Regions from separate parts of the Pradoshia sp. Z5_111 genome, predicted to be linked through region 2. Evidence: riboswitches for the same ligand, from Rfam matches in the RefSeq annotation. Region 2 holds a riboswitch; the other holds the start of a gene.
The links. A riboswitch is a leader RNA that binds a small molecule or an ion and turns the genes downstream of it on or off. The one in region 2 is predicted to bind lysine.
Positions count from the first base shown of each region.

Region 1: another riboswitch for lysine. It lies ahead of AC4D4A_RS07255 (amino acid permease); the one in region 2 lies ahead of AC4D4A_RS16970 (Na+/H+ antiporter NhaC family protein).

Region 1 is NZ_JBZCPQ010000003.1:75,850-79,282, forward strand. It holds gene cdr (CoA-disulfide reductase) at 1-22, opposite strand, end outside; gene AC4D4A_RS07255 (amino acid permease) at 216-1,655, opposite strand; lysine riboswitch at 1,788-1,988, opposite strand; gene gntK (gluconokinase) at 2,092-3,433, opposite strand, start outside.
Region 2 is NZ_JBZCPQ010000011.1:53,540-56,972, forward strand. It holds gene AC4D4A_RS16965 (hypothetical protein) at 1-55, shown strand, start outside; gene AC4D4A_RS16970 (Na+/H+ antiporter NhaC family protein) at 155-1,735, opposite strand; lysine riboswitch at 1,882-2,062, opposite strand; gene AC4D4A_RS16975 (ABC transporter ATP-binding protein) at 2,398-3,105, opposite strand; gene AC4D4A_RS16980 (ABC transporter ATP-binding protein) at 3,105-3,433, opposite strand, start outside.

The DNA of each region.
Region 1 (3,433 bases), on a different contig from region 2:
CGCCAACAATTAAAATCTTCATTTTAATAGACCTCCATTAGTTCATCAATTAGTCTAATCGTAATATACCCCTTTGGGTATGTCAATTTATCGAACTTACTTGTTTAATCTCTATCATTGCTCCCCGAAAAAAGTTTTCATAACAACCGTTTTACTTTTAAATAATACAAAAAAGCAAACCCACCCTTTAAGAATGGATTTGCTTATCATTACAGCTAAAAAGATTTTTTCAAATAATAGTTCTCGTGTTGTTTAACTTCCTCCATGTTTTTAGGCAGTAAACGATAGAACAGGATACCACTTGCCAGAAGGATAACACCGAAAATAAATGTTTTTAAATCAGCCGTTCCTTTGATGATTACCCATATGGAATATGCCGTCGCCAATACGGCTATGGTACCATCAATAATTCGTGAACGCATTTCATTAGATTTATACGTCTCTCCAGTCCAAACTAATTTCAATTGGAATGAGGAGGAAATTAAATATGGAACTAAATAAGATAGTGTCGCAATATAAATAATGAAGTCAAATGCATGAGCAATCGAATTTGAAATAGTTGAGAAGATAAATAATTGACCTAAACCATTCGAAACAATCATGGAAAAATTAGGGATCCCACGCTTATTGACCTGCAAAAACTTAGGTATAAATAAACCTTGTTTTGCTGCCTGATACGGTATTTCAGCACTTAATAAGATCCAGCCAATTGTTGAACCAAATAAACTGATCAACCCAATGACTGCCAATGCTTTCCCACCAATGGGTCCCAGTACTGTTTCAATTGCATCAATTAATGGTTTTTCTGAATGAATAAGTGCATCCTGTGTTAATAATCCCATAACAAGAGTACTGATTCCCATATAGATAGCCAAGGCAATTAATAGCCCTAAAACGGTCGCTCTTTTTACATCTGCTTTTTTCTTCGCCCTTGATGCGAATACAACCGCGGATTCAACCCCTAAAAAAGCCCATAAGGTAGAGACAGCAGCAAAATTTACCTGACTGAGTAATCCCTGACTCTCTCCATCGATCATACGAGTTTCCGCAAACGGTATAATATTAGATTGTTCAAAGGCAAATAGCCCAATTACAATGAATAATCCAAATCCAAGTACTTTTGCCGCAGTCGCAACAAAGTTTAATTTACCGGCATTCTCAATGCCTCGCATAATAAAGAAATGAACGCCCCAGAGCATGATTGTACAGACAAGGAATGTTAAGGCATTTCCTACTTTTAGACTAAAATTCCCTATACTGAACAGTTCAGCCGTACTCGTTAAACTTGGGAAGAAGGTAGATAAATACCCTGCAAACGTTGTGATAATGGCAATATTACCAGCAAAATTACCAATCCAATATCCCCATGTGGACATAAAACCAGATAATCTAGAGGCTAAGGAATTTTCCTTGAACAATTCCTTAGCATAAATCTGGGGGCCACCTGTTAAATGTGGCTTCCGAATAGCCAGATTTCCAAAAACCAGTGCAATAGTCAATACTCCTAATCCTGTTAAGCCCCATGCCATGACTACTCCGGCAGGACTAGCTACTTCGGCCAACGTACGCGGCAGCATAAAAATTCCAGACCCAACCATGTTGCCGACTACAAATGCCGTTAAAATCCAAAAACCCAATTCCTTCTTGTTGTTCACGATAATTCCCCTTCCAAAGCTGTCATGTTACTCTCTATTTTTGAATTATCCATATCTGTGTAAATAAACCAAATAAAAAACACACCTTATTGTTAAGGTGTGCAACATTTTATGATTAGCCACACCAGACAATAAATGGATAGTTCTCCATGGAATAAATACCTATCACGAAGTATATATTCCATGACAGTCCTGCACCTGTTCGGATACAGTCCCAGCTGCTCTCTTCGGAAAAAAAAGAGCGCTTCGGCAGATTTTCCTTTCAACTAAAGTCAGCAAGCTTTCCGGCTCTCGTTTAGTTTACTAATAAAATCCGCGACCTCTACCTCATCTTTTAGTCCGATGAGGATTTGTATAAAATTATTATTCCTGTATAAAGGATACAGTGAAAATGAGAATGCTGTCAATACTATACGACAATGTTATTTAAAACGAATTATTTATGATTAATCCATTTATTTTGGAAAGCAGCTATACTGCTATATTCGGACTCCAATTTTCTGTATATATTGATGTAAATGGGCAATAATTCCTCATATCTTTCTACATTCGCTTCAATCGGCGTATGGACATGCGTAGTTCCTACATAATTTGATACAACGGAAAGATCATCAATTTCACCAAGTGCATATCTGCCGAGTACAACAGCCCCTAAACAAGAGCTTTCAAAGCTTTCAGGTACATCCACTTCCTGATTAAAAATATCCGCAAGCATTTGCCGCCATAACTCTGAACGCGCAAATCCCCCCGTTGCTCTGATTTTGGTCGGTACTCCTATCAATTCCTGCAAAGCTAATAAGACTGTATAGAGATTAAAAATGACTCCTTCGAGCACCGCTCTGACCATATGCTCCTTTTTATGATGAAGTCCAAGTCCAAAGAACGATCCTCTGGCATCAGGGTTCCAAATGGGCGCTCTCTCTCCTGCCAAATATGGATGAAACAGCAGTCCATCTGCTCCCGGTGCTACTTTTGAAGCTATTTTGGTGAGTACCTCATACGAGTCAATTCCGAGGCGTTTAGCTGTTTCTACTTCTGCTGAAGCCAGCTCATCTCTTAGCCATCTGAAAGTCATACCCCCATTATTAACCGGTCCGCCAATCACCCAATGCTTATCCGTCAATGCATAGCAAAAAATTCTGCCCTTTTCATCCGTAATCGGCCTATCTGTTACTGTACGAATGGCTCCACTTGTTCCAATTGTAACAGCCACAATCCCTGGATCAATCGCATTGACACCCAAATTGGAGAGAACGCCATCACTGGCTCCTACTACAAATGGAGTATCCCTGGGCAGCCTCATTTCCTCTGCATAAGCGGAGTCCATGCCTGATAAATAGTATGTAGTTGGAACTGGTTTAGATAAATGGGTCTCTGTAATACCCGCAATTGCCAGTGCCTCAGAATCCCATTCTAAATTTTCAAGATGAAACATTCCTGTTGCTGAAGCAACCGAATAATCAATCACATATTGCCCAAATAATTTATAAAAGACATATTCTTTAATGGAAATGAATTTATAAGTCCTACCCGCTAATTCGGGATGATCATTTACCAACCAAGTGATTTTTGTAAGAGGAGACATCGGATGGATTGGCGTTCCAGTTCTCCGATAAATTTCTTGCCCATTCCTCTCATTTTTAATATAGTCGGACCACTTCTTTGAACGGCTGTCAGCCCATGTAATGCATTGAGTTAATGGGTTCCCATTTTCCTCAACTGCAATTACGCTGTGCATTGCCGAGCTAAAGGATACTAAAGACAATTCGTCAGGATTT
Region 2 (3,433 bases):
CTTTTTTATTGCTATTATTTTTATAGGGATTATAACAGGAGAAGTAACATTTTAAGTAGACATCAATCATGGTCTACTTTTATGTATCAAATATCAAATTATTATTTTCACAGTCAACAAGAAAAGGATGACCGGTATCCAGCCATCCTATCTATTAATGAATCATACTGTTTTCTAATTTATCTTTCTTTTTAGGCTTAGATAGCCATATAAAAGATACCAGCAAAATCATGATCGTTATCAATCCCATAGGTGTACTTCCTGTAAATCCAAGAACAATATACCCTGCCATCGCAATACCCGCACAGATTAAAGCATATGGAATTTGAGTCATCACATGATCAATATGATTCGCACAGGCACCAGTAGAAGAAAGAATGGTTGTATCGGAAATTGGTGAGCAATGGTCACCAAATACCGCACCTGCCAATACAGCCGCCATCGCCGGCAATATCATCGAAATATCTGTTGCTGCTGTAATTTCTCCAGCAATCGGAAGCAGGATACCAAATGATCCCCATGATGTACCCGTAGCAAATGTCATCAATCCAGCTATTAAAAATAAAAGTAATGGAAGAAAGGATACATTTAAGTTTAAATCCTGTACTAGTCCAGCCAAATACTGGCCAGTTCCAAGTCTGCCGATTAAATCAACGAGTGCCCAGGCAAATAATAAAATATAAACTGCTGGCAGCATGGAGCCGATTCCGTGTTTTACTCCTACTGTGAATACCTTTACAGATATTCCATGCAAAACAAAGACTTGTCGTAAAAACATAATGATTGTTACTATAATTCCAATTGTACCACCCAAAACTAATGATTTAGTAACATCAGTATTTTCAAAAATGGTGAGAAGTGTCGCATGTCCAGCAACTGCTTGATAACCTGTCCAAAGCATCGCAGCCACTGTGCCTACAATAAGAGTTACAATAGGGATTACCAAATCTCCTACCCTGCCTGTTGTACTTCTCGGTAAATCTTCCTTTAATTCACCTGGAACTGTTTTGGACGGATTATAAAGAATACCTTCTTTTACCGCTCTATCCTCATGTACTTTCATCGAACCAATATTCCAATTTCGATAAATCACAATGAATACCATCGCCAACGCTGCAATCGCATAAAAATTCATTGGAATCATTTGAATGAACGCTGATATGGAACTGTATTCTGTCACCTCATGAGTGATAAAAATTCCTCCTATCAGTGCAATAATATAGGCCCCCCAACTGGATACTGGCATAATTACACAGATAGGCGCTGAGGTAGAGTCAATCAAATAGGCGAGCTTAGCTCTCGGTATTTGATGTCTATCTGTAATCGGACGTGCTACCTGGCCAACCGCCAAAGCATTGAAATAATCATCAATGAAGATGAGTATCCCAAGTAATGCAGCTACCAGCTGAGCTCCAACTCTTGTTTTAACATGCTTCATCGCCCATTCACCAAAAGCACGGCTCCCACCGGAAATTGAAATAAAAGCCGTAATAATGCCCAGGATGAGCAAAAATAAAATAATATATATATTTGATACATTGAGTGATCCATCTGATATAAAGATTCCCTTTACTGCTTCCCATATAAGGATACATGTCTCACCAATATTAAAATCAGTAAGCATAAAAGCTGATGCTACAATCCCCACACCAAGTGAAAGCAAAACCTTCCTTGTTATAGCCACCATTAGAATTGCCAATAGTGGGGGAATAAGCGTATAAACTGTCGACTCCATTCCTTTTTTCCTCCTCCAAATAAATAAGGGGAACTCGTCGTGAGTGCTGACCCTTGCGCTCTTACCTTTTATGCAAAAGAAAATAAAGAAGGGCTGCAATAGAGAAATATCTACCGCAGCCCTGTATCAGCTTTTCTTTCTCCATCACGACCTGTAGCTCCTCATTATAAGAACCTCTTATAATGACAGTGTTGCTTTTATTTAAAACAACCCCAGCAAATTCATTTTTGACTAATCAACTTGCTTCGGCAGTTTCCCCTTTCGGCTATGCTCTCTGTTGTCATCCTCACATAGCTTACTCTTGAATCCTGCGCCTCTACCCCATCGGAATGATAAGGTACTATCTAATTGTTATTCTAATATAACAAATTACATTCCTGTTCACAATGTGGAATAGATGTGTATTTTTTTACAATTATCTGATTAATTATTAGGATGCAGGCTGACTCAATTGCTTAATGGGTAACCCGATCGACAGCATGTACAGTGAAGTATCCGTTGATGACGAAGATAATCATCATTTTCTTCATTAAACCTATGTAGTCTTAGATACAGTCAACATTACCACATCCGTTCATGATTACCAGTTAACCGCAAACGTTTCTGTAACCCATACAAAATTAAAACTCCCCTGTAAAAGTTTACAGAGGAGTGATTCACATTTAATGTCCGCCAAGATAGGCCATCTTTACTTTTTCACTTGAGGTTAACTCATCTGCCGAACCCGAGAGGACGATTTTGCCGGTCTCCACTACATAGGCACGGTTGGCAATCGATAAAGCCAAATTAGCATTTTGTTCAACCAAAAGAATAGTTGTTCCAGCATTATTTATTTCTTCAATTATGCGAAAAATTGTTTTAACCAGTAGTGGAGCCAATCCCATGGAAGGTTCATCGAGTAAGAGCAATTTTGGTTTAGCCATTAATGCCCTTCCCATTGCGAGCATTTGTTGTTCCCCACCTGACAAAGTTCCTGCCGGCTGTTTAAGACGTTCGTTCATCCTGGGGAAAAGATCAAATACCTTCTCCATATCCTCTTTAATCCCAGCTCGATCCTTACGTAAATAAGCACCAAGCTGTAAATTTTCTTCCACTGTCATATTGGCAAAAACCCGCCGTCCTTCTGGTACATGTGAGATTCCCTGCTTTACAATCATTTGAGCTGCTTTTCCAGCTATGGATTTACCCTGATACATGATTTGCCCCTGCTTCGGTTTAAGTAAACCTGAAACAGTTTTAAGCAATGTACTTTTTCCAGCCCCATTTGCACCGATTAAGGTAACAATTTCCCCTTCATCAATATGAAAAGAGACGCCTTTTAATGCCTGAATATTTCCATAGTAAACATTAATATCTTCAACCTTTAGCATCAGGAAACCTCCTCGCCAAGATAAGCCTCTATAACCTTGGGATTATTGCGGACTTCATCCGGTGTTCCGTGTGCGATTAATTGTCCATGATCAAGTACATAAATACGTTCACATACTCCCATCACAAGCTGCATATCATGCTCAATCAGTAGTACGGTTAAATCAAATTTTTCACGTATTAAGCTGATTAACTCCATCAGCTGACTTGTTTCCTTCGGATTCATACCCGCTGCCGGTTCATCCAGCAGCAGTAACCGCGGACCCGTTGCTAGGGCTCTGGCTATTTCAAGTCTGCGTTGCATTCCATATGGAAGATTCTTGGCTTTTT